DNA from 3 places in the Bacillus sp. FSL R7-0646 genome. Region 3 is predicted to be linked to each of the others. Evidence: riboswitches for the same ligand, from Rfam matches in the RefSeq annotation. Region 3 holds a riboswitch; each other region holds the start of a gene.
The links. Region 3 has a riboswitch for thiamine pyrophosphate ahead of thiC (phosphomethylpyrimidine synthase ThiC). Riboswitches for the same ligand answer to the same signal wherever they lie in the genome.
Positions count from the first base shown of each region.

Region 1: another riboswitch for thiamine pyrophosphate. It lies ahead of thiT (energy-coupled thiamine transporter ThiT); the one in region 3 lies ahead of thiC (phosphomethylpyrimidine synthase ThiC).
Region 2: another riboswitch for thiamine pyrophosphate. It lies ahead of tenA (thiaminase II); the one in region 3 lies ahead of thiC (phosphomethylpyrimidine synthase ThiC).

Region 1 covers NZ_CP150217.1:3,112,089-3,121,853, forward strand. Annotated here, with positions in the region: rRNA gene MKY62_RS16220 (23S ribosomal RNA) at 1-699, opposite strand, end outside; rRNA gene MKY62_RS16225 (16S ribosomal RNA) at 874-2,423, opposite strand; gene MKY62_RS16230 (GntR family transcriptional regulator) at 3,050-4,150, opposite strand; TPP riboswitch at 4,313-4,412, shown strand; gene thiT (energy-coupled thiamine transporter ThiT) at 4,524-5,108, shown strand; gene MKY62_RS16240 (class D sortase) at 5,149-5,706, opposite strand; gene MKY62_RS16245 (processed acidic surface protein) at 5,813-6,808, opposite strand; gene MKY62_RS16250 (hypothetical protein) at 6,989-7,177, shown strand; gene MKY62_RS16255 (tetratricopeptide repeat protein) at 7,303-8,415, shown strand; gene MKY62_RS16260 (hypothetical protein) at 8,417-8,545, shown strand; gene pcp (pyroglutamyl-peptidase I) at 8,625-9,272, shown strand; gene MKY62_RS16270 (TrkA family potassium uptake protein) at 9,391-9,765, shown strand, end outside.
Region 2 covers NZ_CP150217.1:4,029,231-4,038,995, forward strand. Annotated here, with positions in the region: gene MKY62_RS20865 (energy-coupling factor transporter transmembrane component T) at 1-312, opposite strand, end outside; gene MKY62_RS20870 (ABC transporter ATP-binding protein) at 309-1,901, opposite strand; gene MKY62_RS20875 (ECF transporter S component) at 1,876-2,475, opposite strand; gene tenA (thiaminase II) at 2,472-3,158, opposite strand; TPP riboswitch at 3,270-3,374, opposite strand; gene MKY62_RS20885 (hypothetical protein) at 3,577-3,735, shown strand; gene aceA (isocitrate lyase) at 3,787-5,058, opposite strand; gene aceB (malate synthase A) at 5,073-6,662, opposite strand; gene yhfH (protein YhfH) at 6,705-6,842, opposite strand; gene MKY62_RS20905 (glycosyltransferase family 39 protein) at 7,056-9,143, shown strand; gene MKY62_RS20910 (ABC transporter permease) at 9,296-9,765, opposite strand, start outside.
Region 3 covers NZ_CP150217.1:930,543-940,307, forward strand. Annotated here, with positions in the region: gene MKY62_RS04650 (TGS domain-containing protein) at 1-502, shown strand, start outside; gene MKY62_RS04655 (hypothetical protein) at 749-967, shown strand; gene aroD (type I 3-dehydroquinate dehydratase) at 1,355-2,119, shown strand; TPP riboswitch at 2,269-2,377, shown strand; gene thiC (phosphomethylpyrimidine synthase ThiC) at 2,525-4,300, shown strand; gene MKY62_RS04670 (ABC transporter ATP-binding protein) at 4,503-5,270, shown strand; gene MKY62_RS04675 (aliphatic sulfonate ABC transporter substrate-binding protein) at 5,291-6,280, shown strand; gene MKY62_RS04680 (ABC transporter permease) at 6,385-7,113, shown strand; gene ssuD (FMNH2-dependent alkanesulfonate monooxygenase) at 7,127-8,257, shown strand; gene MKY62_RS04690 (hypothetical protein) at 8,288-8,746, opposite strand; gene MKY62_RS04695 (helix-turn-helix transcriptional regulator) at 8,743-8,949, opposite strand; gene MKY62_RS04700 (hypothetical protein) at 9,499-9,711, shown strand.

The DNA of each region.
Region 1 (9,765 bases), 2.0 Mb from region 3:
GCGCCCTATTCAGACTCGCTTTCGCTGCGGCTCCGTCTTTTCAAACTTAACCTTGCACGGGATCGTAACTCGCCGGTTCATTCTACAAAAGGCACGCCATCACCCGTTAACGGGCTCTGACTACTTGTAGGCACACGGTTTCAGGATCTCTTTCACTCCCCTTCCGGGGTGCTTTTCACCTTTCCCTCACGGTACTGGTTCACTATCGGTCACTAGGGAGTATTTAGCCTTGGGAGATGGTCCTCCCGGATTCCGACGGAATTTCACGTGTTCCGCCGTACTCAGGATCCACTCAGGAGAGAACGAAGTTTTGACTACAGGGCTGTTACCTCCTATGGCGGGCCTTTCCAGACCTCTTCATCTACCTCGTTCTTTTGTAACTCCGTACAGAGTGTCCTACAACCCCAAGAGGCAAGCCTCTTGGTTTGGGCTGTTCCCGTTTCGCTCGCCGCTACTCAGGGAATCGCATTTGCTTTCTCTTCCTCCGGGTACTTAGATGTTTCAGTTCCCCGGGTCTGCCTTCTCATATCCTATGAATTCAGATATGGATACTGCTCCATTACGAGCAGTGGGTTTCCCCATTCGGAAATCTCCGGATCAAAGCTTGCTTACAGCTCCCCGAAGCATATCGGTGTTCGTCCCGTCCTTCATCGGCTCCTAGTGCCAAGGCATCCACCGTGCGCCCTTTCTAACTTAACCGTTAAAAAGAATCACTACGTGATATCTTGCATTACAATTGAATGTGAATGTCTACTTTCGTTATCTAGTTTTCAAAGAACACGCTTTGAAGGAATGATCCTTCAAAACTAAACAAGATCCAAACGCACCTGTCTATAAGACCGCAAGGTCTTATATTCCGTATAATATCCTTAGAAAGGAGGTGATCCAGCCGCACCTTCCGATACGGCTACCTTGTTACGACTTCACCCCAATCATCTGTCCCACCTTCGGCGGCTGGCTCCAAAAGGTTACCTCACCGACTTCGGGTGTTACAAACTCTCGTGGTGTGACGGGCGGTGTGTACAAGGCCCGGGAACGTATTCACCGCGGCATGCTGATCCGCGATTACTAGCGATTCCAGCTTCACGCAGTCGAGTTGCAGACTGCGATCCGAACTGAGAACAGATTTGTGGGATTGGCTTAGCCTCGCGGCTTCGCTGCCCTTTGTTCTGCCCATTGTAGCACGTGTGTAGCCCAGGTCATAAGGGGCATGATGATTTGACGTCATCCCCACCTTCCTCCGGTTTGTCACCGGCAGTCACCTTAGAGTGCCCAACTGAATGCTGGCAACTAAGATCAAGGGTTGCGCTCGTTGCGGGACTTAACCCAACATCTCACGACACGAGCTGACGACAACCATGCACCACCTGTCACTCTGCCCCCGAAGGGGAAGCCCTATCTCTAGGGTTGTCAGAGGATGTCAAGACCTGGTAAGGTTCTTCGCGTTGCTTCGAATTAAACCACATGCTCCACCGCTTGTGCGGGCCCCCGTCAATTCCTTTGAGTTTCAGTCTTGCGACCGTACTCCCCAGGCGGAGTGCTTAATGCGTTTGCTGCAGCACTAAAGGGCGGAAACCCTCTAACACTTAGCACTCATCGTTTACGGCGTGGACTACCAGGGTATCTAATCCTGTTCGCTCCCCACGCTTTCGCGCCTCAGCGTCAGTTACAGACCAGAGAGTCGCCTTCGCCACTGGTGTTCCTCCACATCTCTACGCATTTCACCGCTACACGTGGAATTCCACTCTCCTCTTCTGCACTCAAGTTCCCCAGTTTCCAATGACCCTCCCCGGTTGAGCCGGGGGCTTTCACATCAGACTTAAGAAACCGCCTGCGCGCGCTTTACGCCCAATAATTCCGGACAACGCTTGCCACCTACGTATTACCGCGGCTGCTGGCACGTAGTTAGCCGTGGCTTTCTGGTTAGGTACCGTCAAGGTGCCGCCCTATTCGAACGGTACTTGTTCTTCCCTAACAACAGAGTTTTACGATCCGAAAACCTTCATCACTCACGCGGCGTTGCTCCGTCAGACTTTCGTCCATTGCGGAAGATTCCCTACTGCTGCCTCCCGTAGGAGTCTGGGCCGTGTCTCAGTCCCAGTGTGGCCGATCACCCTCTCAGGTCGGCTACGCATCGTCGCCTTGGTGAGCCGTTACCTCACCAACTAGCTAATGCGCCGCGGGTCCATCTGTAAGTGGTAGCTAAAAGCCACCTTTTATGATTGAACCATGCGGTTCAATCAAGCATCCGGTATTAGCCCCGGTTTCCCGGAGTTATCCCAGTCTTACAGGCAGGTTACCCACGTGTTACTCACCCGTCCGCCGCTGACCTAAGGGAGCAAGCTCCCGTCGGTCCGCTCGACTTGCATGTATTAGGCACGCCGCCAGCGTTCGTCCTGAGCCAGGATCAAACTCTCCATGAAGTAATGGAGCGCAGATTAAGTTCGTCACATCCTGTGACAACATCTGCATGACCTGCATCGTGCAGGCCCCTGACTACGCACATTCGCATGTACGATTTATTTAATGAATTAACAGGTACGTTTTGTCTTGTTTAGTTTTCAAAGATCATTTCCGCTCCTGTCCGAAGCGACTTTATTAATATAACATTCTATCAATGTGAATGTCAACAACTTTTTTTAAAAGTTTTTTTGAAGTTGTATTTATAAAGCCTTCTTTTTAGGGCGGATACTAATATAACATCTATTTTCGTTTTGCACAATAGCTTTTTTAAAAAAATAATAATCAAATGAAATTCCCGATCATCCCGGACCAGCCGACAATTGACGCAACTTATTCCTTCTTACTTACTGTTTTCTTCTATATAAAAGATGTACAGCGGCCAAAAAAATCGAGACGCTGTACCATTGTTCCCGAAGCTGCGGAAATGCCCTTAAACTCTCCGCTATCAGCCTTCAATTTAATAAAAGCTCCGAATTCGGAGCTTTTTAAAGGATCTATCTTTGTCTCATGACATTCACTCTGTCGTGCTGTTGGCAACGAAAGCAGCCGAATACTCGAATCGCTTGTATGGGTAAAGCTGATCAGCCTACCTTTTCGGCTTGGCGGTCGAATGTCTGACAACAAGTTCAGGTTTATAGACGGTAGAATGCTCAAGCTTATCCGTGTTCCGTCCCTCAACTTTGGCAATCATCCATTTTGCCGCCTCAATCCCCATCTGCATTTTCGGATGGGTGACTGATGTCAGCTTCACTTCAGACGCCTCGCTCAAGTGTGAGTCGTCATATCCGACAATTGATATGTCGTCCGGTACTTTCAAACCGAATTCCCTTACGACATCCAACACTATAAGTGCTATCTCATCATTATAGCAGAATATGGCAGTCGGGCGGTCTGCTGAGGAAAGCCGCTTCCTTGCCTCAGCAATCGTTTTTTCTTTTTTGTTCTCTGTTGTGTAAGTCACGACCATCTCCGGATAAAACGACAAGCCGTTTTCCCTGAAAGCCCGGATAAATCCTTTCATCCGGTTGACGCCCTGCATATCGTCCTGTTTAAAGAAACCGAACACTTTTTCATGGCCTAGCTTAATCAAATGCTCCGTGGCGATAAAACCGCCGTGCTCATCATCCAAAATGAAATGAGGCGGGTTTAACTCCTGATATAATTGGTTGATCATCAAATATGGTATATGGTGCTGTTCAAGGGTCAGATAGTAATTTAAATTCGGATTAAAGCTGCCGGTTTTCGTCGGCTCCACAATCAACCCATCAATTTTTTTGTCAAGCATATTTACAAGACATTGTTTTTCTTTTTCAATGTCATTATTCGTGCTCGCGACGACCAAGGTGTAACCTGCACTCGACAATGAAGATTCGATTCCTCTTATAATAGAAGGAAAAATGTAATCCGAAAGGTAAGTCGTAATGACCCCAATCATCTTATTTCTTTCCCTTCCTTTTTCAGAAAGCTGCAGGCGGTGAGAGCAATACGTCCCCGAGCCTTGCTCTCTGTATAAAAGCCCTTCATGAACAAGGTCGCCAATTGCTTGCCGGATCGTATGCCTGCTCACATCAAATATTTTCATCAATTCGTTTTCCGAATGGATTTTTTCGCCCGGCTTCACTTTGCCTTCATATATCCACGATTTAATTTCATTTTTCACCATGCTGTATTTTGTGAGTTCACTCATCAGATCAACCCTTTACTGCATCTTGTACGTATGAATAAGTTCTATTATAAGGAAAAGATGTTTGCATTGCTACATATTGGAGGGTTTCAGCAAAAGTTTTTCGAAAAATTAGCTTGTCGTCCGTTTCTTTTTTTAGTATAGTAGAATATAACTAAATAACTTGATGACCACAAGGGGAGCCTCCGGGCTGAGAGTGAACGACCGTTCTGACCCTTCGAACCTGTTAGTTAATGCTGGCGTAGGAATGTGGCAAAGTCATTTCTAATTGCATCCAAAGCAGTGCGTGGAAAACTGTCCTACTCCTTCCCCGCATTGCTTTTTTTATTGGGAAAGAAGTCCAGTATCCCTTTGTTCATCAAAAGTGAGGGTTATGATGAATCAATCTAAACAACTTGTACAGCTGATTGAAATTGCGATTATGACAGGAATAGCACTTATACTTGATATGGTGTCCGGAATGTTTTTAAAAATGCCTCAAGGCGGTTCAATCGCCGTCATGATGATTCCGATCTTCCTGATCTCCTTTAGATGGGGGCTCAAGGCAGGGCTGGCGACCGGGTTTTTAGCCGGATTGCTTCAATTTGTCACTGGAGGATTTTACGTTGTTCATCCTCTGCAGCTTCTTCTTGATTACTTTATCGCGCCTACGGCCGCGGGAATCGGCGGCTTTTTTGCCGGATCGATCCGAAATGCTTCATTTGAGAAACAAAAAGGAAAGATCATTTCCTATGTTATGCTGGCCGTCCTTCTTGGAAGCGGACTGAAATTTCTCGCACATGTCATCAGCGGCGCTGTCTTTTTTGGAAACTATGCGCCTAAAGGCACTCCGGTATGGATTTATTCATTGGTATATAATGGAACGTATATGCTTCCGTCTTTCATTGTCTGCACAATCGTCCTTTGTATACTGCTGCTAACCGCACCAAGACTTCTAGAAAACAGAACAAACATGAGATAACATAAAAAAACAGCGGATTCGCCTGAGATTCCGCTGTTTTTTATGTTTTAATCAAATCTGCGACCAATATATACCGCTCCGGTGCTGAACCGATAAAGTCAAAAGGATAGCAGGTGGAAACCGTCAATGTCGCTCTCGGCTTTGGAACTATCACCGTCCGGTCATCCGCATCCACGATTCGGACCTTTTTCACTTTGTATGTAAAAGTTCCGTAGGAAGCTTCAACAATTAACTGATCGCCTTTCCCCACTCGGCCGAGTTTTCGGAAAACCGTATCCCGGTGGCCTGATAAAACCGAGTTGTCATCTTCTCCAGGCAGAACGGATCCTGCGAAATGGCCCACGCCTTTTTGCAGCTCGTCTTCATCTGTTCCGTGATATATCGGAAGCCTTGCATTGATTTTCGGAATAACAAGATCACCGATTTTCTCCCCGGTTTCAAATGTTTGATCAATTGCCGTCTTTTCTTTTTTCGTCGTCTGAATCGGAGGTTTTTCAGGCTTTTCCTCTTCTTTCATCTGCTGAAATGAAAATAGAGCGTAGCCGTGCATCAGCTTGAACACATTCGTTGTTGTAAAATAAGCGCCGCACGCAACCATCGCAATGGCTGCAAGCCAGATGATCTTTTTTCGATGTGCCTTAATTTCCTTTCACTCCTTATAAAAACTTCCCATTCTATACAGACTTAGAATGGGAAGTAAAATGTTAAGCCGCTTTTCGAAGCCTTCTGACCATAAACAATCCGCCAAACATCAGAACGGCGCCAAAGATCGACCATTCTGCGTAATGCCCGGCCGTTTTCGGAAGCTTTGCACCTTTAACCGTCTTTTTCACATGAGATTTCTTTGCGTCGTGTTTAACAGCCGTTTGGGTTTGCTTCACTTTCGACCCTGTGTCATGAATTAAATCAGATCCGATCATTTCAGGCGTCAGCAATACATCCAAAATGAAATTGCCCTGCAGATCGTATACTTCCACTAGGAGGCTTGCTCCCTTCAGATCTTCAGCACTGACAAGCGTCGTCAAAGACACTTCTTTTTTCTTTCCGTCTTTAACAAGATAATATTTCGTTTTCACTTCGAGCGTCTTCTGAAGATCGTTTAAAATGGACAGCATTTCAGCGATATCCTGAGCTGACAGCTCTGATACAGACTCGAAATCGGCTACCGCTTCAAGACGTTCTCCAAGAGCCATCAAGTCATTTTCAAGGTTCGGATTGTTATCGCGCACTTTTCGGAGGTGATTCACGAGTCTTTCCCACTCCTGATCATCCACACCCAATTCTTGAAACATGTTTCCGATCTGAAAATCGTCTTCTTCATATGTCACGGTGTAGAGCGCATCGTCCAATTCGTATTCAAACATAAACACGTCGAGAATGTTTTGGCCGCTTTCCATATAGCCATTTTCAACAAATAGGTCAGCCGCTTCTTTTTCGCTCAATCCGTATTCTTTCAAATAGGATGCCAAAAGCTTTTTAGTCAGTCTTTGCCCTAAAAAGTCTTTCAACTCTTCCACCGAGTCAAAACCTTTTAAACTCTCATCATATGTATCCTGCAAATAGGCTTCCAATTCTTTTTCTGTCATTCCTATTTCTTCAAGATAATCTTTAAGCTCGGCCTGTTTCGGCGCGGCAAAAGCTCCTGCTGCCGGCACTAAAACCAGGATGCAGACCAATAGTGACATCAGCCTTTTTTTCATTTTGTATGACCCCCTAAATTTATCTTTCATTTTGATTATAGTGGAAATATTTTTAAAAACATGTATTGTAATTGAAAATCTTTTCGTCTATAATATTTTGTTCTTTTTCCTACTTAAACAGGCATAATCTTTCCCTCTATTGAATGTAATATAGTAAAGCGAATAGAGGAGGGTATACAAATGAATCCTTACTATATGATGCTCTTATGTTATGTCCTATCGATCATCCACTTTTTAATAGGCTATCGGGAAGCCCTGAAAATAAGCGGGGCTGACGGGCTGGTCAACGGAACCGCAATGATCTCCTGTATTCCGCTTGGCGCGGTTTTCGCTTTTTTCGCGCACTTTTTTTGGAAAATGACGATTTAATTTCGGGAATGAATTTTTTCGCCAACAAACATGCATTTCCGTGTTATTCACAGACGGCGGCAGTTTATGCTATGATTAATAGAACTTCAATTTACAAAAAATTCACAAAGATTGGAGGGAAAAGAATGGCCAAAGCCGTGGCTTCTCAAGAAGTCGCCAATATGCTGAACGACTGGTACATACTGATGAAAAAACGAGACATTTCAGGTTCAATCGAAATGAAAGATGACATAGATAAAGCAATTGAAAAGATGGAAGAAGATCATGACGTTCTTCTCTATTATCAAATGCTGGATTTTCGCTTAAGGCTTCTTCTTGAAGATATCTCCCAATCTTCCACAGAAAAATTGGAAGCCATCAGTTTTAAGGACAAAGATCCAAAAAGTACGGACGATAAGCTGAATTATTATTTTTATCTGTTCAAAGGGATTTATGAAGACTACAAGCAAAACCATACAGAAGCGCTTAATTTTTTCAGAATAGCGGAAAAAAGGCTGAGCGTCATTCAAAATGAAATTGAAAAAGCCGAATTTCATTATAAAATCGGTGTTTTGTATTACAACTTAAAAGCGACATGGCTGTCGATTCACCACATCAACATTGCCTCAGGCATCTTCCAAGGGTATGACGGGTATGCCAAGCGGGTCATCAACTGCAAAATGCTGATCGGGCTCAATTATATTGACCAATTTAAGTTTGCCGAAAGTGAAGTATTGTTAAAGGAAGCAATTGAAAAAACCGAAAAAATCGGCGACCAATATCTTTTGCCTTATACCTACTATAATATGGGCTTTTTGAAGAGTAAGGAAGATAAACACGAAGAAGCGCTGAAGTATTATAATAAAGCTTTTGCAATCAAAGACTTTGAAACGAAAGCCAAGTATGCTTACCTTCTATGTGTATATGAAAACACAAGGTCTCTTTTCAAAACCAACGATCCCGACCAAGCTTTTAAATGGATCGACACAGGCTTTAAAAAAGCTCAAGAAGTGAATAGCGAAATTTTCGAATTAAAATTCAAAACTTTATATACATTACATTCCGATTGTCAGAATAAACTGGAAGTAATCAAGGACTTTATTCACCAATTAGAAGATAAAAAAGCATGGGTTGATCTGGAGGAATTGCTGATGGACGTAGCGAATTACTATAGGGAAAATAAGTTATACGAAGAAGCCATATATTTCTACATTAAAACAGACAAGGCAAGTAAACTTGCCGGAAGAGGAGGAGAATAGGATGAAAAAAGTGTTGTTAGCTGTATTTGTATTAGGCACTGTTTTCAGCTTTTCGTTTGCAAATCACGCTCCTGAAGCGGCTTCCCAAAGCAATGAGATACTTTTGGCTTCTCGTGGAGCAGGCGGGTGACTACATCCTCAAAATACCCATTCAGACATCTGCTGAATGGGTATTTTGCACTTTACATTCATATTCAGGAGTGATCGATATGGGAAAGAAAGTACTGCTGACAGGATTTGACCCCTTTGGGGGAGAAACAGTCAATCCGTCCTGGGAAGCTGTAAAACGGCTGAACGGAGAGGAAGCAGAAGGCGTCTCTATCGCAGCGGAGCAGATTCCGACCGTTTTTCATCATTCAGCGGCCGTTTTGAAAAAAGCGATCGAAAAGCACAAACCCGATGTCGTCATTTGCGCAGGGCAAGCAGGCGGCAGGGCTCATATTACGCCGGAACGCATCGCAATCAACATCGATGATGCTCGCATTCCGGATAATGAAGACCGGGAACCGATCGATGAACCCATCGCGGCAGACGGGCCTGCTGCTTACTGGTCCGCGCTTCCGATCAAGCTCATTGTGAAAGAGTTGAGAAAAAACGGAATACCGGCCTCCGTCTCCAATTCAGCGGGAACTTTCGTATGCAACCATCTCTTTTACCAGTTAATGCACCGTATAGACCGCACCTCGGCAAACATCCGCGGAGGGTTCATCCACATTCCGTTTCTCCCCGAACAAACAATCGATAAACCCGAGCCGAGTCTCAGCCTTGAAACGATCGTCGAAGGACTTAGAATAGCTGCGGTCATCTCCGCCCTGCACGAAAAAGATATTCGCGAAACGGGCGGATCGATCAGCTGACACCGCAGCCGCCTCAAAGCGCCCTCCGGCTTCACCTTCCGGATTCTTGTACATCCCAGTGTGTTTTTCTTAAAAAAAGTAAACACTATAAGAAAAACAGGTAAAAGGGTGAATACGGATGCAGAAATCTTACGCCGTTTTCGGGCTCGGCCAGTTCGGCGGCAGCCTTGTGAAAGCCTTCCACGCAAAAGGGGCGGAAGTCTTAGGCATCGACAAATCAGAAGAAAAAGTAAACGAATATTCTACTTATGCAACCTACACCATTTGCGCCAACGCCGTTGATGAAAAGACCTTGAAACAAATCGGGATACGCAACATTGACCACGCATTTGTATCATTTGGCGATGACATTGAAGCAAGCATTCTGACCTCGCTTTTGCTGATTGAAATGGGCGTCCCCAAAGTATGGACGAAAGCACAAAATGACTATCACCAAAAAGTTCTCCATAAAATCGGCGTCCATCGTATCATTCATCCTGAAAAAGATATGGCC
Region 2 (9,765 bases), 1.1 Mb from region 3:
TGTCAGCCCATTGCCGACGCTTTCCTCGGTAACGCGGAACCAGGCCCATTCCCAAATCGTTTCCTCGCCTTTCCCAAAAGCGGCCATCATCCAAAATACGAGAATAAAAAAAATAAGATAAGGCAGCAGCCGTTTACTTAAATAAGACAAAGTCCATCCCCCGAAAAAAATCCCGATGACAACCGCAAACAGCCAAATGAAAAAAGTCGGTTTCGGATTTGAAACAAACATGAGAATGCACATGACCAGGAGGTGGGAAAAGAGCTTGGCGCTCGGGTTCAATGCCGAAAGAAGTGAACCATTGCTTTTCATACGGGAACCCTCTCCTTTCTTTCGTGCATGAACCGGTAGTGAAGCGGCGGTATCAATGAAAAGCGGCGGACCAGGTCTTGGTCAGAGAACAATTGATACGGCGTTCCTTGATATGCCGCTTTCCCTTGATGAAATACGATGACCCGGTCGGAGTGCTCGTCTACGATGTCCATGTCATGCGTCACCATCACAATCGTCGTTCCCCGTTCCTGCCGCTCCTTTAAGCGCTTGATCAATTCTTTTGCCGTCTTTTCGTCCTGACCGAATGTCGGCTCGTCAAGCAGCAGCAAATCCTGGTCAAACAAAAGCATCGTCGCAACGCTTAAACGCCGTTTCTGCCCAAGGCTTAATGTAAAGGGATGCGCTTTTTGATGACCATCAAGTCCGAATTCCTGCAGCAATTCAGCCGTTTTCCTTTCGACCTGCTCCTCCGGCCAGCTCCGCTGTCTCGCTCCGAACGCGATCTCGTCAAACACCGTGTCCCGAATAAATTGAAGCTCGGGGTTTTGAAAGACAAAGCCGGCCTTCTCGTAAAGCGTACGATCGGACCATTTCTTCAGCTCCCGGCCCTCCAGATAAATGCGCCCTTTTTTGACCGCTTCAAGCCTGATCAGACTTTTTAAAAACGTACTCTTTCCGCTGCCGTTCCCGCCGATGACGGAAATCCATTCCCCTCTTGGAATCTCCAGGTTGATGCCGTCGGCAACGATCTTTTTCCGATAGCCGATCGCCGCGTCCTCTGTGCGGATCAATATGTCCCTGTCTGCTGACGGCCTGTTTTTCGCTTCCTCCTCTTTCATTTTCAATGTAGAAGAGAGCTTGACGGCGAGCGGATGATCATCTTGTGTGGTAACATCTTCCCATACTGCGGGGTACAGTTTGGGCTGCCAGATGCCTGCCGCTTTCATTTCCGGCTGAAAATGTTTGACGATTTCTTCCGGCTTTCCATCAGCGATGATCTGTCCCTTTTCATTGAAAAGGATGACTCGGTCCATCCACTCGATACAGCCGTCCAGCACGTGTTCGACGAACACCATCGTCTGTCCGCTTTTTCGGGAAACGTCGCGGAGCAAGGCAAAGATGTCTTGCCGGCTGGCCGGGTCCAGCTGCGCCGTCGGCTCATCAAAAAACAGCACTTCAGGCTCCAAAGCGAGCAGGCACGCTAATGCCAGCCTCTGCTTCATACCGCCTGACAAGGTTTCGATCGGCGTTTTCTTATCTATCTTTAAACCGACCAGCTCCATCAGCTCCGAGATGATGCGGTCCATATCTTTTGGCGGAACGGATCGATTTTCAAGGCTAAACGCGATTTCCTCATCAACATGAAGCATGCAAAACTGCGAATCCGGATCCTGAAACATAACGCCGGCGCTCTTTCTGCGGTTGACCTCGCCTGTGACTTCAGCTTCGATATGTTCAGGAATGATGCCGGAAAGCACGGACAACAGCGTCGATTTTCCGCTTCCGCTCGGCCCGAGTATCAGCACTTTTTCTCCCTGCTCAATCGACAGCGAGACCCGGTCCAAGACTGTTTCAGGACGATGATAAAAACGGACGGAAAGGTTACTGCATCCGAGAAATGAACGCATCGGCATCATCCTTCTTCCGGTGTTCTTTCATGATCTCATACTGGTTCAGGACTCCCGTTTTCGCAAGCGCTTCGACAACGGCTTTTGCCAGCCAGCCGCCGAGTACAATGCCGCTGATGATTTGGATGATAAGCGTCAATATCAGCGTTTGCGTCGTATAGTAGGCAAAACCGTTTGCCATCAGGCTGTATGTCGCGCTCCCCACCGCGGCTAGCGCACCGGAAAGCATAAGGGTAAACAAGTTATAGCGCTTATAGCGAAAGATCGCAAACGCGATTTCCGCACCGGCTCCCTGGAACACACCGATTAATAATGCTGAAAGCCCAAAATGGCTTCCGGTCAGCAGTTCGACCGCCGCAGCTGCCGTCTCGGCAATCAGCGCCGCACCCGGTTTACGGATGATATAAGCGACAATCGGGCTGGCGATCACCCATATGCCGAACATAAAGTTCGCTCCGACGGGCCCGACGATAGCTGAAACAGGGATCCACAAGGTAGACCACCCTAAATAAATGACGCCGCATGCCACAGACAAGATGACTGTCATGACGACTTCTTTCATGTTCCAATTCATCGTCTCACCGCCCCCATTTCCACAGGCCAATCTTCAACCGTATAAGCCATCTCCCAAAAGCCGTATTCAAGCTGACAGCTTTGCAAAAAGAGCTCCTTCATTTTTTCTTTTTCAGCCTTGCCCGCTGTTTCGGCCCATTCATCCAGGCGGGCGCAAAACTTTGTCGTGATTGAATCCGTTCTGTTTCCGTAAAAACAGATCCAGTCATAAAATGGATGCGATGGATCAGGCTGAACGTCCTTCATCAGTTTTTTTCCGATCTCCCAATATGTCCATGGACAAGGCAGCAAGACGGCTAATATCTCTCCCAGCGTACCTTCGTGCGCCGACGTCAGCATATGGCGGACATAATGATGGGCGGAAGGCGCAAGCGGATAGCCCTGCAGAGTTTCGTACTCCACCCCAGCGGCCCGGCACAGGTTTTTGTGCGGGTGCACTTCGCTGTCTAGCACAAATGAAATCTGCTCATGAAACATTTCCATATCTTTTCGATTTTGACACTTGGAAATCGCAATTCCGTAGATTTGAATAAAGGCATTCAAATACTCGTAATCTTGCTTTACATAATGAACAAGCTGCTCCTTTTCCAGCCTCCCGGACGCCAGCCCCAGTACAAACGGATGCTCAAAAATGGCTTCAAAAATAGGGTCTGCCTCGCGGCGAAGTTCTGCGGAAAAACTCATGTAGATAGCCTCCTTAGCAATCGGTTTTATAGGAAGGCACAGGGGGGCAAGCGGCTTTATACGCAAAAAAGCCGCCCCAAAATGGAGCGGCCTTAGTATGATGAAATCATTAAGACACCGGCTCCACTTCCCTACGCTAGTATGAACTAGATCAGGTTCAAAGGGTCCAAGATCGCTTCTTGTCTCAGCCGGCTTACGGCTCCCCTAGTGGACTTCCTATTACATTAACTTTTACTCTACACATCAATGGTTATGATGTCAACCTGAGTTTTTCAGTTTTATTCTTGTATAGAACCGCCGGGTTTCATACAGAAAGTCGGCAATCGGAAATATTTATAGAAAAATATAAATTTTCTGAAACCTTTTCCGGGCTTGTTCGTCTTATATAGTGAAGACAAAAAATTTGGAGGGGATATTTATGATGATGTTTATCTTGATTTTGACAATGGCCGTGTATTTGTTCTATTCTTTCAGCAAAGACAACCGGCCGGCCAAAACAAACAACAGGAATCATCAGACACTGACTGTTATTAGGGAAAACTCTTTTACCGCCCCTTCCAATGATGTCAATTGCTAACTTGATAGACAACAAGCAAGCCGCCCAATGACGGGCGGCTTTTTCACGTTTTTATGATTGAAACTGTTCCGCTTCAGTCGATCCCTTCAGTGCAGTGGTTGATGAAGTCCCGCCTGTCACAACCTGGGCGACTTCATCAAAGTAGCTCGTTCCGACTTCGCGCTGATGCCTTGTCGCCGTATAGCCGTGGACTTCGCTGGCAAACTCGGCCTGCTGCAGATCAGAGTACGCCGCCATTCCGCGGTGCTTATATTGGCGGGCCAATTCAAACATGCCGTGATTTAAGGCGTGGAAGCCCGCCAATGTCACAAATTGAAATTTATAGCCCATTTCACTGAGCTGTTTCTGAAAGTTCAAGATGGTGTTGTCATCCAGTTTGGCCTTCCAGTTGAACGAAGGGGAGCAGTTGTAGGCGAGCAGTTTGCCCGGGAATTTTTCATGGATCGCCTGTGCAAACCGGCGGGCTTCTTCAATATTCGGCTCAGACGTTTCACACCAGATCAAATCGGCATACGGCGCATACGCCAAACCTCTGGCAATCGCCTGATCAAGGCCAGGCTTTGTTTTGAAGAACCCTTCCGCTGTTCGCTCTCCCGTCAAAAACGGTGCATCATATGAATCGACGTCGCTTGTGATCAGGTCTGCCGCATTCGCGTCCGTGCGGGCAATAAGAATGGTCGGGACTCCCATCACGTCTGCGGCGAGGCGCGCGGCAATCAAATTACGTACCGCCGTTTGCGTCGGAAGCAGCACTTTTCCGCCCAAATGCCCGCACTTTTTCTCAGACGACAGCTGGTCTTCAAAGTGAACTCCCGCGGCGCCGGCTTCAATCATACTTTTCATCAGCTCGAACACATTCAGCTGCCCGCCGAAGCCCGCTTCAGCGTCGGCCACAATCGGAGCAAACCAATCGATGTCTTCCTTTCCTTCCATATGGTGGATTTGATCGGCGCGCTGCAGCGTGCGGTTGATTTTTTTGACGACTTCCGGGACGCTGTTTGCCGGATAAAGGCTTTGGTCAGGATACATGCTCCCTGACATATTTGCATCGGCAGCCACCTGCCAGCCGCTTAAATAAATCGCTTTCAATCCGGCCTTTACTTGCTGCATGGCTTGGTTTCCGGTCAAAGCGCCCAGCGCCGGGACGAAATCCTCTGTATGGAGAAGCTTCCACAGCTTTTCGGCGCCGCGCCTTGCAATCGTGTATTCAATCTCGAGCGTGCCCCTCAGCCGAATGACGTCTGCCGCCTCATACGGCCTTGTGATCCCTTTCCAGCGTTCATCATGCTCCCAGCTTTCTGCGAGTTGTTTTTCTTTCAGCATCGCACATTCCCCCATTATATATTTTCATAAGCCGGTATCGTTAGAAACTCCGCGAATTCATCATCCAAAATCAGCTGTTCAAATAACTGTCCGGCCTCTTCAAACCGGCCGCTCCGAAAATGTTCCACGCCTGCTTCATCGATGATTTTCTGCATTTCTTTCTCTTTCATCATCTTGACCATTTCCGCGGTGACTTTCCGGCCATCGTCAAGAACTCCTTTCGGATGGCGAATCCATTGCCACAGCTGGGCTCTGGAAATCTCCGCCGTTGCAGCGTCCTCCATTAAGTGGTCGATCGGAGCGGCGCCTCTGCCCGACAGCCATGAAGCTAAATAGCGGATGCCGGCGCTGATATTGGTACGGACGCCTGCTTCTGTAATTCTGCCTTTCGGTACTTCCAGCAAGTCTTTTTCCTCGACCTTTACGTCTTTCCGCTTTCTATGAATCTGGTTCGCCGACGGCATATGCTGATTGAATACATCGAGCGCCGTTTGAATCATGCCGGGATGCGCGATCCATGTTCCGTCATGGCCGTCTTTTACTTCACGTTCCTTATCTTCGCGGATTTTGGCAAATGCGGCTTCATTGATCTCAGGTTTGTCTTTAGCGGGAATTTGCGCCGCCATTCCCCCAATCGCATGGACGTTGCGTTTATGACACGTTTGAATCGCCAAGAGGGAGTAGGCTCTCATGTTGGGAACTGTCATCGTCACGGCTGAGCGATCTGGAAGAATGACTTCATCCCTGTTCCTGAATTTCTTAATAAAGCTGAAAATATAATCCCACCTGCCGCAGTTAAGCCCGGCTGAATGTTCCTTCAATTCGTAGAGGATTTCATCCATTTCAAAGGCCGCCAGGATCGTTTCAACGAGAACCGTCGCTTTAATCGTGCCCTGCGGAATGCGCAAGTCGTTTTGCGCATAAACAAATACGTCGTTCCACAGCCTTGCTTCCAGGTGGTTTTCGATTTTTGGAAGGTAGAAATAAGGGCCGCTTCCTTTTTTGATCAGCTCTTTTGCGTTATGGAAAAAATAAAGACCAAAATCGAACAGGCTTGCTGACACGGGCCTGCCGCCGATCAGCACATGCTTTTCTTCCAAGTGCCATCCCCTCGGCCTGACCATGATAACGGCGGGGTTCTCTTTCAGCTCATAGCGTTTGCCCTGTTCATTCGTAAAAGAAATCGTCCCGCGGACCGCATCCCGCAAATTAACCTGGCCTTCAATGCAGTTTTTCCACGTCGGCGAGTTCGCATCTTCAAAGTCGGCCATAAAGACTTTCGCTCCTGAATTTAAAGCGTTGATGACCATTTTTCTGTCGACCGGGCCAGTGATTTCAACCCTGCGGTCCTCCAAATCCCGGGGGAGCGGCGCGACTGTCCAGTCCGCCTCGCGGATGTGCTTCGTTTCCGCCAAAAAACAAGGGTTCTTCCCTTGATCAATTTCAGCCTGCCTGATCGTCCGCAAATGCAGCAATTCCCGTCTTCTTCCCCCGAAATGGCGTTCAAGACGTCCGATAAACTCCATCGCTTCTTTTGTCAAAATCTCTTCATAATGCGGATTTATCGATCCGGTTATATGAATTCTCTTCTCCTCTGTTTTCATGTCTCCCTACCCCTTTACATGCTTTGTTATAAAACAGTTTGCCTACTCGCCTTTTTTGGCAAGACAGCGCTCGCATTCCATGAAGTAAGATTCAGCCTGCTCCTCCATCTTTTCGCCGCATTCAGGGCACGTTTTTTTCGGAAGCGTTCTGAAAAATTCCATCGGACTTTTCAAGCTCATTTGTATAACCTCCTTTTTATAGAACAGTTTTATGTTTTATATTTCTGTTGTAGTACAGTATACAGCGCAAAAATGAAAATGTACACACCTTTTTCCAAAAAATATTTATTTTTTTCCATTCAAACAAAAATAGATTGTTCTCTTTTTATTCATAGCTTGTTCATATTTTTCTTCTAGAATAGGGAACATAAAGAGGTGAAAGTGATGATGAAAATAAAAAACAAACAACTTGATGTCATTCTGGTTCTAATTTTGTTGGCAGCTCTTATTCTGAATACATATAACATTTGGCTGGACGATGCCGCCAACCAGTATTACTTGGCAGCAGTCAAAAGCATGACGCAAAGCTTCCACAATTTCTTCTTCGCGTCATTCGACTCTTCCGGATTCGTATCAGTAGATAAACCGCCTGTCGTTTTATGGATTCAGACTATATTTGCGAAAATCTTCGGCGTGCATACGTGGAGTGTGATTTTGCCGCAGGCGCTTGCAGGGGCGGGTTCCATCTATCTGCTTTACGCACTGATAAAGCCGAAATTCGGAAAAGGCGCCGCCCGCATTTCAGCGCTGGTGATGGCGCTGACGCCGATCGCGGTCGCCGTAAGCCGAACGAATAATATCGACAGCATGCTCGTCTTCACGCTCCTACTTGGTACATGGTGCCTGATGAAGGCGGTCAAACAAGGCAGGCTGATCTGGCTTCTCGCTGCATTCGGTCTCATCGGCCTCGGATTCAATATGAAGATGTTTCAGGCATTCATGGTGCTTCCCGCGTTCTTGCTGTTTTATCTCATTGCGGCCCATGCGAATTGGAAGAAAAAAATCGTTTCAGCGGTTTTATCGCTTATTGTCCTCACCGGCATTTCGCTTTCTTGGGCGCTTGCGGTCGACTATACATCAGCCGACAGCCGCCCGTATGTCGGAAGCAGCCAAACCAACTCTGTGCTTGAACTGGCTTTCGGCTACAACGGCACTGAGCGGCTTCTCGGCCAGACGACGGGCAACGCCCGCGGCGATATGAACGGCTTTGGAGGAGACATGCAGCAGCCGAACGGCAATGCGCAAGCTCAGAACGGAAACCGTTCGTCCGGCGGCTCCAATGGACAAAACGGCGCGATGCAGCCGCCGGGTGCGGGCGGTTCGGCAGACGGCAGTTCTCAAGGGGCAAACGGCGGCAGCCAGCAGCCAGCCGGAGGCGGACCGGGCGGAGGCGGACCGGGCGGAGGCAACGGCGGTCCCGGAGGCAATGGCGGCCCAGGCGGAGGTCAAGGCGGCGGACAAAGCATGAACATGTTCGGCACCGGTGACGCAGGACCGCTGAGGCTCTTCCAATCGGCTTTATCGGGCCAAATCAGCTGGATGCTCCCATTTGCATTATTAGGACTGCTCGGCACGATCATCACGTGGTTTCGCGGCCGCCGCGAAAAAGCAGGCGAAATGAAAGAAACGATCTTTTGGTCTGCATGGCTCGTTCCTGTCGCCGGGTTCTTCAGCATCGCCGGATTCTTCCACCACTACTACTTGATTATGATGGCGCCGCCGATCGCCGCTCTGTCAGGAATCGGATGGTACGCGATGTACGGCCTTTACAACAATCATAAAGACTGGGCAAGCTATCTGCTGCCGGCAGCCGTTCTCACGACAGCAGCATTCCAAGTGTACATTTTAAGCGCTTATACAAACCAAATCGGCAGCGCTTGGATGTATGTCATGGGAATCCTGGGGCTGGGTGTCACCATCGCCTTACTGATGCTGAAGCGACGCCATCCATTCGGAAAGCAGCTCACCATCATCAGCTTGTGCGTGCTTCTTTTGACACCGGTCTATTGGTCGGCAACACCGATCCTTTACGGAGGGAACAGCGTTCTTCCTGAATCAGGGCCTCAGCTGCAAAGCTCCAACGGAGGCGGAATGTTCAGCTCGGACGTGGACACAGGACTGCTCACATACCTCCGGGAAAATAATACCGGCGAAGAGTACCTTTTCGCGACATTGACAACGGTAACCGCAGCCACGTATATCATCAATGCCGACGAAAATGTCATGGCGCTCGGAGGCTTCAACGGCACAGACCCGATCCTGTCGGTCAGTGAACTGAAAAACCTCATCAAAAAAGGAAGAGTAAAATACTTCCTGATTAGTGAAAACTCAGGCAACAGCGAGCTCGTCTCCTGGATCAAAGAAAACGGAACCGAAATTTCGTCTGACCAATACAGCAGTACAGACAGCTTCGCACAGCAGGGTGCAAGAGGCGGCCCAGGCGGCGGACAGCGGCAAACGCTCTACAAGGTTGAGCTGTAGAAAATGAGGAAGCCCATCGGATGAGTCCGATGGGCTTTTGATTATGCTTTTCTGAAAATAACCGGCGGATGATGTTCAATATGGTAAAGGAGTTTTTCTCCATATAGGGTCATCGTTTTCCTTCAAGCGACGCGAGATTCCACATGACTCAGCTACAGCGCCGACTTGATCACTTTCTTGCCGTAAAGAACGGAAAGCAAGCCGAAAATAGAGTACAGGACGGTGTACAGCACCATCACGATGATCATCGGCGTCCACAGCTCTGCCCCGAATAGGAACCAGCCGGACTGGACGGCGAAGTAGCTGTGAGACAGGCCGATAACTAATGGAATGCCGAAGTTGTAGATTTGTTTGATTCGTATCCCCTTCAACAGATCGTTCCGTGTGAAACCGAGTTTTCTCAAAATCGTGTAATTCGGTTTCTCATCTTCGCTTTCGTCCATTTGTTTAAAATATAGGATGCATCCTGAAGTGATCAGAAACGTTAGTCCTAAAAAGCCTACAATAAACATGGCAAGGCCGAAAAGCGATTTTTGAGCTGTGCTTGCATCAAGGAGCGATAAATGCTGATCGTTTTGATTCACTGTTGCAAACAGCTCATTTGCCTGCTGAAGCTGATCTT
Region 3 (9,765 bases):
CGTTCTTCCTTGGCTGAGCCGTTCCTTCGAAGAATGGCTCGTAAGTGTTCAAGGCACCGCCGGCGCCGAGCCGGATCAGTATGCAATCTGGCCGCACAACGTGGCACCGCCGCTTTGGCACAATCTTCTTTCGATAGCTCCGCACAGTGCGTCAACTTTCCAGACGATGCTGGGGCTTGGGGCTGCCTTTCTGGTTCTAGGAATGGTATGTCTCGTGCCGCAGAAGATTTCTGCAGTGCTAAAGCCGTTCGCGGGAGTCGGACGTGTAGCGTTGACGATGTATGCAGCTCAGTTTGTTGTCATATGGGCTCTTGAAATCTCGGGGGCCAAGTATGATATCGGGGCAATTCCATTCGGTGATCTGTTCGTCGCGGCCGTGGCGACGGTGACAGGGTGGCTGATTGCACGGCTTCCTACCGGTCCGCTCGAGACAGCGATGCGACGCTTTGACCGGGCATTCAGCAATTTGGGACCCGTCACGGGACCGGCGAGACTGAGATAGGCGGTCTTCAACATGTTGCCTGAAGGAACCGAGAGGCAGCTCCTTCAGGATTTTAGCCTGTCGAGAGGAATATGCAGTGGATGAGTTCATGCTGAACCAGAGTCCGAGGAAACTTGTATAACCAAAAGTTCTACAGGCCTTTGTTTATCTATAAATGAAATCCAGCTAAGACCCCTCACCCTTGTATCGTCTTTTCTCTTATTACAATTTGAAAATATTAAGAAATGGGGATGTGTTTAAGAAATCGTGCACAAAGTGTTATCTGATGTCGGTTTTATCGCTTATGATGCTGCCAAAGGGAAGATTATGGCCTTCACGTATAAAGATCACAACAAGAACTTAACTGTTTTCGCTAACGATTTAACCAATGACGATCATCCGCAGCATCAATATCGGTTGCTGGCTAATTCGATTTTCAATGCCGCTCCCGGAAAAACTGACAATGCTCCATCATCAAAACGGTGAGAGGTTGGAAAGCTAAAGTTCAAACGGCTCGCAGGAGGCGTCTCGTCCAAGGCGTCGGAAGCAGAACTGAAGCATGTTATCGTTAGTAAAGAAATGTTCAGTCGCATCACGCATTAAATAGCAAGGCTCTAAAAACTGCCCTTGATCCGAAGGGCAGTTTTTTCTTGGTCTATGGCAGCATCGTCCTTTCTTCCAGTTAGAAAGCTTCCGATTGGCGGGCCTCTATGTTATAGCTATTGAAGGTCAGCATACTTGTGCAATAAAATGAAGAGCGGAGAATATGCAGTGGTTCGCATAAAAAATTTTACTTGCACGAACAGTTGACATTCAGTAGTCACAGTGATTTGATAAAGGAAATTCGAATACAGAAAGACGGGAGCTGAAACATTGAAGAAACTGGTGAAGGTCAGAGGAATTACATTGGGTGAAGGCCGGCCAAAAATCTGTGTGCCGCTTGTCGGAAAAAACCTTGCCCAATTAAAAGAAGAAGCGGCTTATTTTCAAACGCTTGATGCCGATATTGCGGAGTGGCGTGCTGATTTTTATGAAGATGTAGATGACGTTGATCAAGTCTGCGCGGCATTGGCGGAAATCCGCGGCCTTTTAAAGGACACTCCGCTCATTTTCACTTTCCGCAGCGCCGCCGAAGGCGGAGAAAAAGAGATCAGCACAGCGCGATATTTTTCTTTAAATGAAGCGGTTGTTAAAACAGGGCTTGCCGATGTGATTGATATCGAGCTGTTCAATGACGAAGAGCAAGTGAAAGCGCTGGTGGAAACAGCACATGGTCATGAAGTGTCCGTGATTATATCTAATCATGATTTTGAAAAGACACCAGCTGCAGAAGAAATTGTTTCCCGTTTGCGAAAAGCACAGGAATTAGGGGCTGATCTGCCTAAAATCGCGGTGATGCCGGAAACCACGGCTGATGTCTTGCGTCTGCTTGAAGCCACTTGCACGATGAATGAGAAGTATGCAGATCGGCCGATTATTACGATGTCAATGGCCGGCAAAGGTATCATCAGCCGCCTGGCGGGCGAGGTATTCGGTTCAGCAATGACGTTCGGTGCCGCAAAGAAAGCTTCAGCACCGGGGCAGATTGCAGCTGGTGAGCTCAAGGAAATCCTTCATATATTGCATCGCAATTTATAACTTGATGATTGAGAGGAGCCTGGCTGACAGCCGGCTCCTTTGTCAGTTTTTTCGTAGTCCTAACGACTCATTTATCTTTCTTTTCGGAATCGTTTTAACTTTCCCTTTTCATTCATAATGGGTTGTGATACGATAATCACGAAATTTAATAGCATTACTAGGGGTGCCCGAATGCGGGCTGAGAGAGAGACACGCGTTTCTTAACCCTTTGGACCTGATCTGGTTCGTACCAGCGTGGGGAAGTAAAAAGGATTCGAGAGAAGATGGGGAATGGGTATGGTCCGTCTGTCTTCTAGCGATTTTACTGACTGTAAAACCAGGTTCAACATATGAGCCTGGTTTTTTGTGCTGGTGCTGTTCCGGAGTTTCGTCCTGATCAATTTTTTAGAGGGGAAGGATTTTTACATGAAACAGGAGTCAGTACAGCAAACAAACATCTCGATCATGTCAAGTTTTTCAGGGAGCCGGAAAGTGTATGTCGAAGGGTCGCGTCCTGACATTCAAGTGCCGATGAGAGAAATTTCTTTAAGTCCGACGACGGGTTCGTTTGGCGACGAGGAAAATCAGCCTGTCCGCGTCTACGATACGAGCGGTCCCTATACGGACGCCAATGCGGACGTTGATATACTCAAGGGGCTGAAACCTTTGCGGGCGACTTGGATCAGGGAGCGCGGCGATACCGAGGAATATGAAGGCAGAGAAATAAGGCCGGAGGATAACGGCTACAAAAGCAAAGAGAAAGCGAGCCACAGCTATCCAGGATTGAAACGAAAACCGCTGCGCGCGAAAAAAGGGCAAAATGTCACGCAGCTGCATTACGCAAGAAAGGGGATCATTACGCCCGAAATGGAATTTATCGCGATCCGAGAGCACGTATCCCCCGAATTTGTTCGTGATGAAGTGGCAAGCGGACGGGCGATTATTCCGTCAAACATCAATCATCCGGAAAGCGAACCGATGATTATCGGCCGCAACTTCCACGTCAAAATCAATGCCAACATCGGCAATTCCGCTGTCACCTCTTCGATTGAAGAAGAAGTGGAAAAAATGACATGGGCCATCCGCTGGGGCGCTGATACGATGATGGACTTGTCCACAGGTAAAGATATTCATACAACGAGAGAATGGATCATCCGCAACTGTCCGGTGCCTGTGGGAACAGTCCCGATTTATCAGGCGCTTGAAAAAGTAAACGGCGTCGCGGAAGATCTTACTTGGGACATTTACCGCGATACATTGATCGAACAGGCTGAGCAAGGCGTTGATTATTTCACGATTCACGCCGGCGTCCTTCTCCGGTATGTGCCGTTAACAGCAAAGCGCGTCACCGGAATCGTATCCCGCGGCGGGGCGATCATGGCGCAGTGGTGTTTGGCTCATCATGAGGAAAGCTTTCTGTACACCCATTTTGAAGAGATATGCGAGATTATGAAAACATACGATATCGCATTTTCGCTCGGAGACGGTCTTCGTCCCGGCTCGATTGCCGATGCGAATGATGAGGCCCAATTTGCCGAATTGGAGACGCTCGGCGAGCTGACGGAAATCGCCTGGAAGCATGATGTTCAAGTAATGATCGAAGGACCGGGACACGTGCCGATGCATAAAATCAAAGAGAATGTCGACAAGCAGATGGAGATTTGCAAAGAGGCACCGTTTTACACGCTCGGTCCGCTGACGACCGATATTGCACCGGGCTACGACCATATTACATCGGCGATCGGAGCGGCGATGATCGGCTGGTACGGAACGGCCATGCTTTGCTATGTGACGCCGAAGGAGCATTTGGGACTGCCGAACAAAGATGATGTCCGCGAAGGCGTCATAACATACAAAATCGCGGCCCATGCGGCTGACCTTGCAAAAGGGCACCCCGGCGCGCAAATCCGCGATGACGCGCTTTCAAAGGCGCGCTTTGAATTCCGCTGGCGGGATCAGTTCAACTTGTCGCTCGATCCGGAAAGAGCGCTCGAATACCATGATGAAACCCTTCCGGCGGAAGGCGCCAAAACGGCACACTTTTGTTCAATGTGCGGGCCTAAATTTTGCAGCATGAGGATTTCTCAGGATATTCGCGACTACGCCAAGGAAAACAACCTTGATGAAGAAAAGGCTATCCAAAAAGGATTGGAAGAGAAGGCGAAGGAATTTAAAAAAGCAGGCGGCAGCATTTACAGTTAAAAGCGGGCAATACAGCAGATGAAAGGGGAACCTTTCATCTGTTTTTTTATAATATAGGGTTGACAGGTCGGAATAATATGAATTAGTATGTTATTTAATATTTCGGAAAATTCCATCAGCGCTGATCGGTCAACCGAAGGCTCTTATCTCAATTGGGATAAGAGCTTTTTATTTTCAGTTTTAGAAAAGAAAGGAGAACAAGATGTCTTTATCAATTCGTGTGAATGAAAAAGCATTTGGAAAAGGCAGCTTTAAAACAAGCGTGCTCCAAGACGTGAAGCTTACGGTCGAAAACGGCGAATTTTTGACTGTCATCGGTCCGAGCGGGTGCGGAAAAAGTACGCTCTTAAAAATCGCTGCCGGTCTTGACGGGGATTATGAAGGACGAATCAGCATGAAAGGAAGAGAAATCAAGGGCCCGGGGATTCAGCAAGGCTTCATCTTTCAGGAGCATCGGCTTTTTCCATGGATGACGGTTGAGCAAAATATCGCCGCAGATTTAAGCCTGAAAGAACCAGCAGTGCGAAAAAAAGTCGATGAATTGATTGAAACGGTACGGCTGAAAGGTGCGGAGAAACAGTACCCGCGCGAGCTGTCCGGCGGAATGTCGCAGCGGGTCGCGATTGCCAGGGCTTTGCTCAGGGAGCCTGAGATTTTGCTGCTTGATGAACCCTTCGGTGCCTTGGACGCCTTTACGAGAAAGCATCTGCAGGATGTACTGACAGACATTTGGAGAGAAAAGAAGATGACGATGATCCTCGTGACGCACGATATTGACGAATCGGTGTATTTAGCCAACCGGATCGCAATTCTTACGGCAAAGCCGGGGAGAATCCACAAGCTGATTCCGGTCGATCTGCCTTTTCCGCGCAGCAGAACATCGCCCGTTTTTCAAACAATTAGACAAAAGGTGCTGAAAGAGTTCGAGACAACGGAAACATTCAGCTTTCAGGAAGGTTCAGGAATTTGAGCAGAAAGGAGCGGAAAAACGTGAAAAAATGGCCGTTGTATGTGCTGGGCTGCCTGTTGCTTCTTGCGGGCTGTTCAGCAGCCAAATCAAGTGAAGGGGGCGGAGATTTAAAAGAGATCAACATCGGAGTGCAGCAAAGCTTAAGCCCGTTGCTCCTTGCGAAAGAAAAAGGCTGGTTTGAAAAAGAGTTCGCAAAAGAAGGAATTAAAGTGAAATGGACAGAGTTTCAAAGCGGTCCGCCGCAGTTTGAAGGTCTTGCCGCGGATAAACTCGATTTTTCCCAAGTCGGAAATTCACCGGTGATCGCAGGGCAGGCGGCTGGCATTGATTTTAAAGAAATCGGCCTTTCTCAAGACGGTTTAAAGGCGAACGGCATTCTTGTGAAAAAAGGGAGCGGAATCGATGACATAAAAGATTTGAAAGGAAAGAAGGTGGCGGTGGCAAAAGGCAGCAGCGGGTTCGATTTCCTGTATAAAGTGATCGATAAAGCGGGTCTGAAGCCAACAGACGTCAACATCATTCAGCTTCAGCCTGACGAAGCCATGCCGGCATTTGACAGCGGAGCGATTGACGCCTGGTCGATTTGGGAGCCGTTTTTGTCTCTTAAAACGATCAAAAGTGACGCGGACATATTGGTTGACGGGGAACAAATCGACAAGTATTCCCCGGGTTTTACGCTTGTACGAAGCAAATTCGCCGAACAGCATCCGGATGAGGTGATTCGTTTTCTGAAGGTGTATGACAAGGCCGTGAAATGGCAGAAAACCCATAAGAAAGAAGCGGTTGAAGCGTACGCAAAAATTAAAAACCTCGACAAAGAGGTCGTTGAAAACGTGCTGAATAACACCGAACCGTTAAATGAGCCGATCACAGACCGCATCATTCAAACACAGCAGGAGACCGCCGATTTTCAATACAAATTAAAAGCGATTAACAAAGAGATTGATGTAAAAGAAGTGGTCGACAATTCATTTATAAAAATAGCGCTGAAAGAAGGAGATGACAAATGAGAGCTGTTTCATCAAGCACCCCCTCGATCCAGCCGAAAACAGGCGCAAAACTGAGACCGGCCGCTTTTCGGCTGGCATGGGGGAAGGGATTTGTATTACCCGTCATGTTGATTTTATTATGGCAGCTTGTCGGGTCATTGGAGCTCATATCAAAAACCGTGCTTCCGGCTCCTTTAGATATATTGCTTACATTTCGGGATCTTATCGTATCAGGAGAGCTTTTCACTCATTTAGGCATCAGCATTCAGCGCGCCGCGCTCGGCTTTTTCCTGGGGGCCGGGCTCGGGCTCCTGCTGGGGCTTGTAATCGGGTTTTCGAAAATTGCCGAGGATTACCTCGATCCTTCTCTGCAAATGCTGAGAACCGTTCCGCATCTCGCCGTCACGCCGCTGTTTATCTTATGGTTCGGTTTCGATGAGCTGTCAAAGGTGCTCTTGATCGCTCTTGGGGCTTTCTTCCCGGTATATATCAACACATTTTCAGGGATCAGGGGCGTCGATTCGAAACTGTTCGATGTGGCGAGGGTATTGGAGTTCCATTGGCTGAAGCAGGTGACAAAGCTCATTCTTCCTGCATCGCTCCCGAACATTCTCTTAGGCATCCGCCTGTCGCTCGGCGTATCGTGGCTGGGCCTTGTTGTTGCCGAGCTGATGGGATCAAGCGCTGGAGTCGGCTATATGATTATGGATGCCAGACAGTTTTCGCAAACCGATAAGGTGTTTGTCGGGATTTTGATTTTTGCCGCCGTCGGCAAGCTGACGGATTCATTCGTCAGAATTCTGGAAAAAAAGTGCCTTGGCTGGAGAAACAGCTATCAAGGAAACAAAAAGTAAAGGGGAGATCTTTTTGGACATTTTATGGTTTATTCCGACTCATGGCGACGGACGTTATCTTGGTACAAACACGGGAGGAAGAGCCGCAGATCACACCTACTTTCAGCAGGTGGCGCAGGCGGCTGACAGGCTTGGGTATACAGGGGTTCTTCTTCCGACGGGAAGATCGTGCGAAGACCCGTGGATTACCGCAGCCGCTCTGGCGTCAGTCACGAAAAATCTGAAGTTTTTGGTCGCTGTAAGACCCGGTTTGATGCAGCCGTCGGTTGCGGCGCGGATGGCTTCGACATTCGATCGTCTTGCAGAGGGCAGGCTTCTCATCAATGTGGTCGCCGGCGGTGATCCGTATGAATTAGCCGGCGACGGCCTGTTTATCAGCCATGATGAACGGTATGAAGCGACAAATGAGTTTCTCGACATATGGCGGTCGCTTTTAAAAGGCGAGACCGTCAGCTACTCAGGGAAACACCTGAAGACTGAAAACGGGCGCTTGCTTTTCCCGCCCGCCCAACAGCCTCATCCGCCAATCTATTTTGGCGGCTCGTCAAAGGCCGGGCAGGAGACTGCCGCCAAACACGCGGACGTCTATTTGACATGGGGAGAGCCGCCTCATCTCGTCAAAGAAAAAATCCAATCTGTCAAAAAGAAGGCTGAAAAAGAAGGGAGAACCGTCCGTTTTGGAATCAGGCTGCACGTGATCGTCAGGGAAACGGAAAAAGAGGCCTGGCAGGCGGCGGATAGACTGATCAGCCGCTTGGAGGATGAAACGATTGCCGCAGCCCAAAACGCGATGAAACGGATGGATTCATCAGGACAAAAGAGGATGGTTCAGCTTCACCAGGGAAACAGAAGCAATCTTGAGATCAGCCCGAATCTTTGGGCGGGGATCGGACTGGTCAGAGGCGGAGCGGGAACAGCGCTCGTCGGTGATCCGGAAACGGTAGCCAGCCGAATAAAAGAATACGCCGACATCGGCATTGAGTCCTTTATCTTCTCAGGTTATCCACATCTTGAAGAAGCGTACCATTTTGCAGAAAAGGTTTTTCCGCTCCTTCCGTTTCGAACGAAACTTCAAAGTAAAGCATCAGGCGAAGTCATCGGAAATGACCATTTTCCGTCGAGGCAAAAAGAAAAAACCGTTTAAATAAAAAAACTCCAGACATTCTGGAGTTTTTTATCTGTTTTTATAAAATGAAAACATATATGAAAGATGCTGAATAATGATCAGCATAAAGATGACGATAATCGGAAAAGACGGAATCCTGACTTGGAAAAACGGATAAAAGATCAATAAAAGCGCTGCGACCGGCATCGCCACATACAGCACGATATATGATGTTCTGCATGCTTTTGCGGTAATCATCTGCTCTCTTTCATCCTGCTCTTTAAATTCGTCGGGGACGAGCATAAAGCGCTGCTTGCGTGAACCGCTTTTTTTCTCCAAGTATGTGTAAATCGAAAGGACGAGCCCAAAGAGAAGGATGGGAATCAGATTAAACACAAAATGAAGCTCTGAATCGTTTGTTTTCAGGCTTTTGGCAATTTGTTCCGATGTGTGGAAAAAGGTTATAAACGTCCAGCATGCGAGTCCGAACAGAAGGATGTGAAAGAAAGTCCGTGTTATCATATTCATTCGTTTTTGTCCCCCTCTAGCCAAAATACGTCTTCCATTTTTAATTGAAATTCCTTGCAAATTTTCAAAGCCAAAAGAAGCGACGGTATGTAATTGCCTTTTTCAATGGCCGCAACCGTCTGCCTTGTAACCCCGATCGCCTTTGCAAGGGCTTCCTGTGAATACCCGTATCTTGCTCTCAATTCTCTTACCCTGTTGTTCATCCTACCACCTGCAATTCTTCGTTTATATAGTATATTTGACATATTGTTAAATAGATTTGACATAATGTTAACTTGTTTTTACAATGTAATCAATATCTTTTGATCTAGGATCGGCAGGTTTGTAACGGCAACATTTAAATTTATACATAAAAATAACAGAAATGGAATAGATAAAATAGAATCATCTCGTTTTTTTAAAAAAAGGACTTTGAGGGTATTTTGGCTTCTGGATTCCGGGAGAAGAAAGGGCTTATTATCCAGTTCTTTTTTCTCGAACTCCTTGTATGGCGCGAGATTTATAAAGAGAAAAAATAAGAGAAAAAGAAGGCGGGAAAATAAGACAAATAGATTATACAGGCTTCGTAAAATGGAAACGGGGCTTAAATTTTCTCATTCAAGCCGAAAAGGGTGGGACATTAGATTGAAAAACCAAGAGATCCTTAAATAAATAGTTGGAACGTAGTGTTTATGAAATAGGAAATTTCATAGATTTCAGTATGATTTTGGATATGTTACTCTTTGGTTACTTGATAGAAAGGAGGGGGAAAAATGACATACGCAGCACCTCAGGTTGACTATTCTGTCAATCCGTCGATCGAAGATCAGGCTTGGTTCTTGGTGTTTGTTGCAGTGCTTTTGGCACTTGGAGCAACTGTTGTTCTTGGCGCCGCTGTATGGTGTGTGGCTAACGGAAACGGCAGCTTCACGGGATCCGTCAAATGGGTCAGCGGTTTGCAGGTCAGCATCGAATGTAGGAAATAGCCATACTTAAGTATCTGTTCACAACAACAAGACATATTTGATGAGGCTTAACCG